3 regions of the Janthinobacterium sp. Ant5-2-1 genome follow, and region 1 is predicted to be linked to each of the others. Evidence: predicted binding sites of a transcription regulator. Region 1 holds the regulator's gene; each other region holds the start of a gene.
What was found. The regulator NrdR, encoded in region 1, represses ribonucleotide reductase genes. The targets are predictions, from matches to a motif close to CACNANATNTNGTG.
Positions count from the first base shown of each region.

Region 2: a site for NrdR is predicted at 2,246-2,259, ahead of ASN89_RS00525 (ribonucleoside triphosphate reductase). Genes of this name have one in related genera too.
Region 3: a site for NrdR is predicted at 1,063-1,076, ahead of ASN89_RS03565 (ribonucleoside-diphosphate reductase subunit alpha). Genes of this name have one in related genera too.

Region 1 covers NZ_LNCE01000056.1:59,814-63,902, forward strand. Annotated here, with positions in the region: gene ASN89_RS18695 (PilX N-terminal domain-containing pilus assembly protein) at 1-362, opposite strand, end outside; gene ASN89_RS18700 (PilW family protein) at 375-1,343, opposite strand; gene pilV (type IV pilus modification protein PilV) at 1,340-1,924, opposite strand; gene nrdR (transcriptional regulator NrdR) at 2,156-2,617, opposite strand; gene glyA (serine hydroxymethyltransferase) at 2,761-4,008, opposite strand.
Region 2 covers NZ_LNCE01000004.1:76,348-80,436, forward strand. Annotated here, with positions in the region: gene ASN89_RS00515 (anaerobic ribonucleoside-triphosphate reductase activating protein) at 1-264, opposite strand, end outside; gene nrdD (anaerobic ribonucleoside-triphosphate reductase) at 257-454, opposite strand; gene ASN89_RS00525 (ribonucleoside triphosphate reductase) at 451-2,199, opposite strand; gene ASN89_RS00530 (hypothetical protein) at 2,323-2,733, opposite strand; gene ubiU (ubiquinone anaerobic biosynthesis protein UbiU) at 2,895-3,932, shown strand; gene ubiV (ubiquinone anaerobic biosynthesis protein UbiV) at 3,942-4,089, shown strand, end outside.
Region 3 covers NZ_LNCE01000010.1:188,345-192,433, forward strand. Annotated here, with positions in the region: gene ASN89_RS03555 (sigma 54-interacting transcriptional regulator) at 1-360, shown strand, start outside; gene ampD (1,6-anhydro-N-acetylmuramyl-L-alanine amidase AmpD) at 338-949, shown strand; gene ASN89_RS03565 (ribonucleoside-diphosphate reductase subunit alpha) at 1,342-4,089, shown strand, end outside.

The sequences.
Region 1 (4,089 bases):
CAGAGCGCCGGTGCGTCCGGCGCGGCGGGCAGGCACAGGCCCAGTGCGCCGCCCTCGCCGCAGCCGTCCGCGAACCCTGCCGCACTGCCTGGCGCGAAGAGGCTGCTGCGTCCCGGCGCGCCAGGCAAGCCTTCGATATCGTTCTGCGCATCCACCAATGCCTCCTCCGCCGCCTGAAACGCGATCTGCCGGTCACGCTCGCCGCGTGCCGCCTTTTCGCCCTGCAAGGCCATCTGCGCCGCCGATACGCCCAGCAGCAAGATGATCACCAGCAGGCACAGCACATACACCAGAGTGGCGCCGCCGTGGCGTACACGGGGCAGACGCCACGGTTTGCGACAGTTGACGCCCGCGTCAGCCATCGCGCCGCCCGCCTAGGCAGGCCCGTTGCGCAGCATGATGCTCGTCTGCACCAGTTGCCGCAGCCTGGAACGCGTTGCGGCGGGCAAGGACGCGCGCGCGATGCGCACACCCGTGTCGCCGGCACCATGCGCCTCGGCATACGCCTTGCCGAACAGATCGAACTGCGCCGGCCCCAGTTCCGCCAGCTTGTCCGCCTGGCCCGCCTCGCCATGCAGCAACAGGGCCACGCGCACGCTGGCCACGCGTTTCCAGTGCGTGCGCCGGTGCAAATCGCGCTGACGCGCGGCCGCATCCGCCCCCTCCAGCACCAGCGCCGCATCGTATGCGTCGAGCGCGCTGGCGTTGACGTAGCGGTTCGCCACGCCGTCAAACGGCGTATCCGTGTCGAGGCCATACAGCACCTGGAAACCGTCGACGCCGCGAATGACGGCGTCCGCGCCCCAGCCGTTCGCGCCACGGTATTTGCAACGCAATTCACCCTCGCCATCGGCGCCCTGCGCCACATAGAAAATGCTCCAGCCCCGCTGCGCCTGCGTTTGCGCGGCGCCCACGCCGAAGCCTGCGCAATTGAGTACGGAACCGTCGCCGCCCTCTTCCTTGCCGGCGCCGTAATAACGCAAGGCCAGCACGTCGCTGCCATGCAGGGCGCCGGGCAGCGCGCCGCTGATGCCTTCGCTGTTCTTGCCCAGGCTGCGCGCATCGAGCCCGGCCACATTGGCGCTGTCGTCATCGGCATGGGCGACGGGCGCGGCGCTGCTGTCCCAGTTCACGTATGCCGTCTGGCGCACGGCGCGGGCGATGGTGTCGAGCGCATAGCGGCCGTTGTCATCGAGGCGCGCGCTGGCGGACTGGTCGCCATAGCTGCCGCTGGCGGCCAGCAGCACGCTACTGGCGGCCAGCATCAGCAGCGCACCGAGCGACAAGGCCACCAGCAATTCGACGAGGCTCATGCCGCGATGCCAGTGCAGGGCAGTGTTCATGCGCCGCTTCCGCCCAGCTGGAATGCCAGCCTGGGCAGCGACTCGCCTGCCGCATTCACGGCGGGCGAGCCATCGGGCAGGCGGGCGCGCCAGCCCAGCTTGATGACGATGGGCGCGCCCTTGCCGCCACTGCACGCCCACTGCAAGCCCTGGGCGGCGGCATCCCACGCGGAAGTGTCGCGGCAGATATGCAGGCGCGCGCCGGGCAAGGCCGCATGCAGCCGCTGCTTCCATTCGGCGATATCGAATTGCGCCAGTTCGGCCGCGCTGCAGGCGGCAGTACCAAAACAGTCCGGCGCACCGCCGCCCGCTTCGGCGTCGTCCGCCGCCGCATACGCCACATTCAGGTAGGGATTGCCCGTATCGGGGCCATTCATGAGCACGCTGTTCGCGCGCATGCGCTCGGCCATGCCGGCCGCCAGTTGCACGCCCGCCGACAATAGCGCCGACTCATGGCGCGCGCGCAGGGAGTGCAGCTGCAGGATGCTGGCGCCCAGCAGGCCCAGCGCCAATAGCAGCAGCGACACGAGCACCTCGACGAGGCTGCTGCCACCCATGAGACCACGCGCGCCGCTGTGCATGAGCTTCTCCTGCGGACAGAATGAAACCAGGACTGGAGCCGCACGGACGCACGGCCCAGCTACAAGATAGGCGCGCGCAAAAAGCCGGGTCTGCGCTGGCGCAAACAGTACGGCGAAAGGTGGGAAGAACAGCGTTGGGATTAATCAGTCCGCTTGCCGGGCGAACACTGGCGTGGTGAACACGGGGCGCAAACCGGCCCCGTTTTCAACAAGGTGAACAAGAAGGTGAGGTCAGGGCTTGCGCGCCTGCCCCACTTCGGCGATGGCGTCCTGGAACTCGGCCAGGTCTTCGAAATTCTTGTAGACGGAGGCGAAGCGGATGTAGGCGATCTTGTCGAGGCGCTTGAGTTCCTGCATGACGAGTTCGCCGATATAGCCGGAATCAACTTCGCGCAAGCCGCTGGTCAGCAGTTTTTCCTGGATGGACGCGATGGCCGTATCCACGGAGGCGGCCGCGACGGGACGCTTGCGCAAGGCCAGCATCAAACTGCCACGCAACTTATCCGCAGCGAACTCCGTCCGGCTGCCATTCTTTTTGACGACGGCCGGCATGATAAGTTCAATGCGCTCGTAAGTCGTAAAACGCTTGTCGCATTTGCCGCAGCGGCGGCGGCGCCGAATGGCATCCCCTTCCTCCGATACGCGCGTATCGAGAACCTGGGTGTCGCCGTGCTGGCAAAATGGACATTTCATGGGCTGGCTACAACTTTATAGTAATAATTACGGGAAATCACCGTCCTTGTACAAAGGGCGCCCGAATCACTCCGGGCGCCCTTGGGCACGCAGGAATGTGTCATACAGAATCTTACTCTGTATGACACATTCTGGACAAATAATTATGCAGCGTACACAGGGTGCGCGTCGGCCAGCACCTTCACGGCCGCCTTCACGCGCTCGATGGTGGCGGCGTCATGCGGATTGTCCAGCACGTCCGCGATCAGGTTGCCCACTTCTTCCGCTTGCGCTTCCTTGAAACCGCGCGTCGTCATCGCCGGGCTGCCCAGGCGAATGCCCGAAGTGACGAATGGTTTTTGCGGGTCGTTCGGGATGCCGTTTTTGTTGCAAGTGATGTGCGCGGAACCGAGGATGGCTTCGGCTTCCTTGCCCGTCAGATTCTTGGCGCGCAGGTCGACCAGCATGACGTGCGATTCGGTGCCGCCGGAAACGATGCGCAGGCCGCGCTTGATCAGGGTTTTCGCCAGCACATCGGCGTTCTTGATCACTTGCTTCTGATATTCAACAAATTCAGGGCTCAGCGCTTCCTTGAAGGCAACGGCCTTGCCGGCGATCACGTGCATCAGCGGGCCGCCCTGGATGCCAGGGAAGATGGCCGAATTGATGGCTTTTTCGTGTTCGGCCTTCATCAGGATGATGCCGCCGCGCGGGCCGCGCAGCGATTTGTGCGTGGTCGAGGTGACGAAGTCGGCGAACGGCACCGGGTTCGGGTACAGGCCGGCGGCGATCAGACCGGCGTAGTGGGCCATGTCGACCATGAAGTAGGCGCCAACTTCCTTGGCGATCTTGCCGAAGCGTTCGAAATCGATCTTTTTCGAGAATGCGGAGGCGCCGGCGATGATCAGCTTTGGCTTGCGTTCGCGGGCCAGGCGTTCCATTGCCTCGTAGTCGATGTCTTCTTCCGCCGTCAAGCCGTAGGAGACGACGTCAAACCATTTGCCGGACATGTTCAGCGGCATGCCGTGGGTCAGGTGGCCGCCTTCGGCCAGCGACATACCCATGATCAGATCGCCTGGTTTCAGCATGGCAAAGAATACGCCCTGGTTCGCTTGCGAGCCCGAGTTCGGCTGCACGTTCGCGCATTCGGCGCCGAACAATTGCTTGACACGGTCGATGGCCAGTTGCTCGGCCACGTCGACGTACTCGCAGCCGCCGTAGTAGCGCTTGCCTGGATAGCCTTCGGCGTACTTGTTCGTCAGCTGCGAGCCTTGCGCTTCCATTACGGCTGGCGACGTGTAGTTCTCCGACGCGATCAGTTCGATATGATCGTGCTGGCGCGTGTTTTCTTTTTGAATGACGGCGAACAATTCAGGATCGACGTTGGCGAGGGTATGATCTTTTGCAAACATGTAAAAACTCCAAGTATGAGGGTGCTTGTACTGGCAGATTGGATCGAATGAGGGGAGCCGGCGTTAAGTGAATAACAATAT
Region 2 (4,089 bases), on a different contig from region 1:
CTGCATGGCGCGCCCCAGCGCCGGGTCCATGCAGGCTTCGCCGCCGCTGAAGACGACGGCGTCGACCAGGCCCGCTCTGCGGCGCAGCCAGGTCAAGACGTCTTGCCAGGGCATGGCGCCTTCCGGCGTGCGCGCCTGCAAGTGCGGATTGTGGCAATAGCCGCAACGCCAGGGGCAGCCCTGCACGAACACCACGGCCGCCAGCTTGCCCGGATAGTCGGTGGCGGAAAAGGGCGTCAGGCCGCCCACTTTCAACTCAGCCATGGCAGGCGGGCTGGCCCACGCGGGCGCTCGCTTCCGTAAAATACTGGCGCTCGTGGAATTCGCCCTGCTTGCCGATATTGAACGAGGCGACGGGGCGGTGGTAGCCCATCACGCGGGTCCAGATTTCGCAGCGCTGGCGTTCCGTATCGAGCAGGGTGATGGCGGGAGTGAAGTGGGGACGTGCATTCATGGCGTTTCCTTGAGTGGGTGAGCGAGATCGGACTGCTTGCGGGCGATCAGTTCCGCGTCGCAGGTGGGACAGAATTCATGTTTGCCGGCCAGGTAGCCGTGGCGCGGGCAGATGGAAAACGTGGGCGTGACGGTGATGTAGGGCAGCGAGAAGCGGCTCAGCGCGCGTTTTACCAGCTCGCGGCACGCATTCGCATCCGACAGCGCTTCCGTCATGTACAGGTGCAGCACCGTGCCGCCCGTGTATTTGCGCTGCAGCGCATCCTGCAATTCCAGCGCCTCGAACGGGTCGTCCGTATGGCCGACGGGCAGCTGCGACGAATTCGTGTAATACGGATTGTCGACGGTGCCCGCCTGCAGGATGGCGGGATAGCGCTTGCGGTCTTCGCGGGCGAAGCGGTAGGTCGTGCCTTCGGCCGGTGTCGCTTCCAGGTTGTACATGTGGCCCGTCTCTTCCTGGAATCGCACCATGCGGGCGCGCACGTGGTCGAGCAGGCGCACGGCCAGCGCATGGCCTTCCGGTGTCGTGATGTCGTAGGCGTCGCCGCTGAAATTGCGGATCATCTCGTTGATGCCGTTGACGCCCAGGGTGGAAAAGTGATTGCGCAAGGTGCCCAGGTAGCGCTTCGTGTACGGGAACAGACCCTGCTGCATCAGTTCCTCGATGGTGCGGCGCTTGACTTCCAGGCTGGTCTTGCCCAGTTCCAGCAGGCGGTCCAGGTCGGCCATCAAGGCTGGCTCGTCGCCGCGCCACAAGTGGCCCAGGCGCGCGCAGTTGATGGTGACCACGCCCAGGGAACCCGTCTGCTCGGCGGAACCGAACAGGCCATTGCCCCGTTTGAGCAGTTCGCGCAGGTCCAGCTGCAAGCGGCAGCACATGGAACGTATCATGTTCGGCTTGAGTTCCGAATTGATGAAATTCTGGAAGTAGGGCAGGCCATAGCGCGCCGTCATCTCGAACAGGCGCTCCGCGTTGTCGCTGTGCCAGTCGAAATCCTCGGTGATGTTGTAGGTGGGGATGGGGAAAGTGAAGACCCGGCCCTTGGCGTCGCCCGCCATCATGATTTCGATATAGGCGCGGTTGATCATGTCCATTTCCGTCTGCAGCTCGCCATAGCTGAAGTCCATTTCCTGGCCGGCGATGACGGGAATCTGCTCGCGCAAATCGTCCGGGCAGACCCAGTCGAAGGTGAGGTTGGTGAACGGCGTCTGCGTGCCCCAGCGCGATGGCACGTTGAGGTTGAAGATCAGCTCCTGCATGTACTGGCGCACGTCCTCGTAGCGCAGGCTGTCCTTGCGGATGTAGGGCGCCATATAGGTGTCGAAGGAACTGAACGCCTGCGCGCCGGCCCACTCGTTTTGCAAAGTACCGAGGAAATTGACGATCTGGCCGATGGCGCTCGACATGTGTTTCGGCGGGCCCGATTCGATCTTGCCCGGTACGCCATTCAAGCCTTCGTGCAGCAAGGTGCGCAGCGACCAGCCGGCGCAATAGCCGGCCAGCATGTCGAGGTCGTGGATGTGCAGCGCCGCTTCGCGGTGCGCCGCGCCCACTTCCGGCGGATACACCTGGTCCAGCCAGTAATTGGCGATGACCTTGCCCGACACATTGAGTATCAGGCCCCCCAGCGAGTAGCCCTGGTTGGCGTTGGCGTTGACACGCCAGTCGCGCCGGTCCAGGTATTCATTGATGGACGCGGCGACATCGACCTGGCCGCGTGATGGAAGAACTGCATTCGTCGTCATGAAACCTCCAATAAACACAACATGCGGTGTTTTTATGGAGATTAATCACTAAATATAGTGGCGTCAAAGGGCGCGTGCAGTTGCGTGGCGAATCCTTGATGCAGGTGAAAAAAGCGTCCCCGTTTACTTTTTCGCGCGGCCCTGGCGCAGGAGGAAGCCGCTCAGGCCAAGGTAAGCGGCGCCGCAGACGGCGATGCTGACGACGGAGGCGGGCAGCACGTGCGCCCAGATTTCCCGCGCCGAGAAGGTGCTCCAGCTGGCCACGCGCGCGTCGAACGTCACGTAGTTCGCCAGCAGCCAGTAGACGGCCAGCAGGCCTGTGCAGATGGCGGCCTGGCGCAGCACGGGCATGGCGCGGCGCGCGAAGACGGCTTGCAGGAACAGCAGCAGCACGCCGGCCCAGACGCCCAGCGCCTCGGGCGACAGCACGGAGAGCGCCTCGGCGTCGTAGCCTTGCGCGGGGGCGGCCCACTGCACTTGCAGCACGGTGAGGAACAGGGTGAGCAAAAAAATCAGCAGCGGTTTGCGGGGCATGGCGGCAATCGGTGAGGGAGAAAAGTGGGGCATTTTACAGCCAGGTCAAGCAAGTTGAACGCGCGCCAGCCATGCATGCATTCCTTCACCTGCGTCAAGGACTGGGCGGTATGGGCGGGGCTATAGTCTGCACCCTGAGCCGCTACAGGACTGTGAACACCATGATGCTTGAATCAACCACCGCCACCCGCGTGGCCGGACCGCTGGAACTGGTCTGCCCCGCCGGCAGCCTGCCTGCCTTGAAGGCGGCCATCGACAACGGCGCCGACACCGTCTACCTGGGTTTTCGCGACGCCACCAATGCGCGCAATTTCGCCGGCCTCAATTTCGACGAGAAGGCCATCGCCGAGGGCGTGCGCTACGCCCATCAATACGGACGCAAGGTGCTGCTGGCGCTGAATACCTATCCGCAGCCGCACAACTGGGCCGTGTGGCGCAGCGCCATCGACCGCGCCGCGCAGGCCGGCATCGACGCCATGATCGTGGCCGATCCGGGCCTGATGGCCTACGCGGCCCAGCACCACCCGCAACTGCGTTTGCACCTGTCCGTGCAGGGCTCGGCCACCAACTACGAAGCGATCAATTTTTACCATGAGCACTTCGGCATCGCCCGCGCCGTGCTGCCGCGCGTGCTGTCGATGGCGCAGGTCGAGCAACTGATCGCCAAGACGGAAGTCGAGATCGAGGTCTTCGGCTTCGGCAGCCTGTGCGTGATGGTCGAAGGGCGCTGCGCGCTGTCGTCGTATGCGACGGGCGAGGCGCCGAACACCCACGGCGTGTGCTCGCCGGCGAAATCCGTGCGCTGGCTGGAAACGCCGAACGGTCTCGAATCGCGCCTGAACGGCGTGCTGATCGACCGCTACGCACCGGGCGAAAACGCCAGCTATCCCACCCTGTGCAAGGGACGTTTCGAAGTCAACGACGAAGAGTATTACGCCATCGAGGAGCCGGCCAGCCTGAACACGCTGGCGCTGCTGCCGCAGCTGATCGCCATGGGCGTGCGCGCCGTGAAGATCGAAGGACGCCAGCGCAGCCCCGCCTACGTGGCGCAGGTGACGCGCGTGTGGCGCGAAGCGATCGACGCCTGCCGCGACGGCAATGCGCGCTACGCCGTCAAGCCGGCCTGGATGGCGTCCATGGACAAGCTGGCCGAAGGCCAGCAGCACACCTTGGGTGCCTACCATAGATCTTGGAAATAAAGGATGAACATGCTGAAGCTTTCTTTGGGGCCCTTGCTCTACTACTGGCCGCGCGCCACCGTTTTCGAGTTTTACCAGCAGATCGCCACCACGGCCGTCGATATCGTCTACCTGGGCGAAACTGTCTGCTCGCGCCGGCATGAAGTACGCCTGGCCG
Region 3 (4,089 bases), on a different contig from region 1:
AACGTGCTGGAGCGGGCGCTGGCCTTTGCCGACGGCGGCGTGATCGCGCTCGACGGGCTGGTCTTGCCATCGGCGGCGGGCGACATGCCGTTGCGGGCGCCGCCGCCATTGCCGGACTTGCCGGAACGGCAACTGTGCCTGCCAGGCATGGCCGCGCATGGCGTGGCCCCCGTCCTGCCGCTGGACGTGTATTTGCGCCAGGCCGAGCGCGACATGATCATGCTGGCGCTGGCACAGGCGCGCTACCACCGCGCACGGGCGGCGCGCCAGCTGGGCCTGAGCGTGCGCCAGTTGCGTTACCGCATGCAGAAATTGACGATACAGGAAGCTTTACTTGATGAGCGGATGGACGATAGATGAAGACGGCTGGTGCGACGGCGCGCTGCGCTATGACTCGCCGCACCACGATGCGCGCCCGGACGGTGCGCAAGTCGACTTGCTGGTGATTCATAACATCAGCTTGCCGGGCGGCCACTTTGGCGGGCCGCATGTGTCGGACTTGTTTACGGGCCGGGTAGATTATAATGCCGATCCTTCTTTCGCCGACCTGCGTGGCTTGCAGGTGTCGGCGCACTTTTTTGTGCGGCGTGATGGTGCGTTGTTGCAATATGTTTCTACTGATCAACGTGCCTGGCATGCGGGCGCGTCCATGTTCGAAGGACGCCCGCAGTGCAATGGCTATTCCATCGGTATCGAAATGGAAGGCGCAGATGACGTGCCCTTCCAGCAGCGGCAATACCATGTGCTGGCGGCAGTGACGGCGGCGCTGGTGGCGCGCTACGGGCTGTCCCAGGTGCGCGGGCACGAGCATATCGCGCCGGGGAGGAAGACGGATCCGGGGCCATTTTTCGACTGGCATTTTTACCAAGTATGCTGGCTGGAAACCCTGCGCGGGCAGCCTGCGTTAGCGCTTACTTCGCGGGGATTGGGCTTTCCATCCATGCCCTGAAAAGTCAACCGAAATCGTATATGACAATACAAAAAATTACGCCAACGGATGCCGGAAAACTATTGCATCACCCTCCGATGGCTACTACAATTAGTGCAGAAGTTGGATGTAAAGACTATATCTAGTGCCATCACAGACGTTTTCAGAATTATTGTCAAAGCTACCCGGATTGCTGATAAAGCACTGGAACTGGCGGTTTATCACCCTTGATCGTGTTTCGCGCCAGCCGGGCAGTACGGTGTGGCGATATGGCTTCTGACACTGTTTTATGCATTAAGAATTTACTATTTAGCAACAAATACCTGAAGAAACCCTGACCATCGGGCGTTCTATTCAACAACACACGCGGCAGCAAAACTGCAGGCTGACTTTAGCTGACAACGGGAGCTTCAATGCAATCACCACAAGATATTTCCATCCATCCAACGCCAGTATCGCCAGCGCCAGGCGCGGCCAACAGCGTGGCGAGCACGGGCGCGGCATTGGGCGACTATCGCATCATCCGCCGCAACGGCGCAGTGGTGGCATTTGAGCCTTCGAAGATCGCCATCGCCATGACCAAGGCGTTTTTGGCCGTTAACGGCGGCCAGGGCGCAGCCTCGGCACGCATCCGCGAACTGGTGGAACAGCTGACCGACGGCGTCGTCGCCGCGCTGGTGCGCCGCCATCCGGGCGGCGGCACCTTCCATATCGAAGACGTGCAAGACCAGGTGGAACTGTCGCTGATGCGTTCGGGCGAGCACGACGTGGCGCGTGCCTACGTGCTGTACCGCGCCAAGCACATGGAAGAGCGCCGCTTGCAGAAGGAAGCGCAAGGCGCGTCCGCGCAAGTGACCGCACCCCAGCTGAACGTCACCGACAACGGCGTGCGCCGCCTGCTGGACATGCAGGAAGTGCGCGACCTGATCAACGCCGCCTGCGCCGGCCTGGAAAAGCACGTCGATGCCGACGCCATCCTGGCTGAAACGGTGAAAAACCTGTACGACGGCGTGCCTGTCGAAGAGCTGCACAAGTCGGCCATCCTGGCGGCGCGCGCGCTGATGGAAAAAGACCCGGCCTACAGCCAGGTCACGGCCCGCATCCTGCTGCACACGGTGCGCAAGGAAGTGTTCGGCAAGGAAGTGCCGCAAGCGGCCGCTGCCGCCGAATACCTGACCTATTTCCCGCAATACATTGCCAAGGGTATCGCCGCCGAGCTGCTGAACCCGGTACTTGCCAGTTTCGACCTGGAGCGCCTGGCCAAAGCCATCGTCGCCGACCGCGACTTGCAGTTCGGCTACATCGGCCTGCAAACCCTGTATGACCGTTACTTCCTGCACATCCAGGACGTGCGCATCGAAATGCCGCAAGCCTTCTATATGCGCGTGGCCATGGGCCTGGCGCTGAACGAAGCGGACCGCGAAGCGCGCGCCATCGAGTTCTACAGCCTGCTGTCCTCGTTCGACTTCATGAGCTCGACGCCGACCCTGTTCAATTCGGGCACCCTGCGCTCGCAGCTGTCGTCGTGCTACCTGAGCACCGTCTCCGATGACCTGGAAGGCATCTACGACGCCATCAAGGACAATGCGCTGCTGGCCAAGTTCGCCGGCGGCCTGGGCAACGACTGGACGCCAGTGCGCGCCCTGGGCGCCCACATCAAGGGCACCAACGGCAAGTCGCAAGGCGTGGTGCCGTTCCTGAAAGTGGTCAACGACACGGCCGTGGCAGTCAACCAGGGCGGCAAGCGCAAGGGCGCCGTCTGCGCCTACCTGGAAACCTGGCACATGGACATCGAGGAATTCCTCGACCTGCGCAAGAACACGGGCGACGACCGCCGCCGCACGCACGACATGAACACGGCGAACTGGATTCCCGACATGTTCATGAAGCGCGTCATGGAAAAAGGCGATTGGACCCTGTTCTCGCCATCGGACACGCCAGACCTGCACGACAAGGTCGGCAAGGCATTTGAACAGGCTTACCTGGGCTACGAAGCCAAGGCCGCCGCCGGCGAAATCCGCGTCTTCAAGAAGATTGCCGCGCTGGATCTGTGGCGCAAGATGCTGTCGATGCTGTTTGAAACGGGCCACCCATGGATCACGTTCAAGGATCCTTGCAACATCCGCAGCCCGCAGTCGCACGTCGGCGTCGTCCACAGCTCGAACCTGTGCACGGAAATCACGCTGAACACGGGCCCTGACGAAATCGCCGTCTGCAACCTCGGTTCCGTCAACATGCCGGCGCACATGAAGGAAGGCAAGCTCGATCACGTCAAGCTGGCCAAGACCATCCGCACCGCCATGCGCATGCTAGACAACGTCATCGACATCAACTACTACGCCGTCGAGAAGGCGCGCAATTCGAACATGCGCCACCGTCCGGTCGGCATGGGCGTGATGGGCTTCCAGGACTGCCTGCACATGATGCGCGTGCCGTTCGCCTCGGACGCCGCCGTATCGTTTGCCGACACCTCGATGGAAGCCGTCTGCTACTACGCCTACCTGGCGTCGACGGAACTGGCCGAAGAGCGCGGCCGCTATGAGTCGTACGCCGGTTCGCTGTGGGACCGCGGCATCCTGCCGCAGGATTCGGTCAAACTGCTGGCCGAAGAGCGCGGCGGCTACCTGGAAGTCGATTCCTCGTCGGCCATGGACTGGACGCCGGTGCGCGAACGCATCGCCAAGTTCGGCATGCGCAACTCGAACTGCGTGGCGATTGCCCCGACGGCGACGATTTCGAACATCATCGGCGTGTCGGCTTGTATCGAGCCGACGTTCCAGAACCTGTACGTGAAATCGAACCTGTCGGGCGAATTCACCGAGATCAACGGCTACCTGGTGCGCGACCTGAAGGCGCGCGACCTGTGGGATGAAGTCATGATTTCGGACCTGAAGTACTTCGACGGCTCGCTGGTGAAGATCGACCGCATCCCGCAAGACCTGCGCGATATCTACGCCACGGCCTTTGAAGTGTCGCCAAGCTGGCTGGTGGAAGCGGCTTCGCGTCGCCAGAAGTGGATCGACCAGGCCCAGTCGCTGAACATCTACATGGCTGGCGCATCGGGCAAGAAACTGGACGAGACCTACAAGCTGGCATGGCTGCGTGGCCTGAAAACCACCTACTACCTGCGTACCATCGCCGCTACCCACATGGAGAAATCG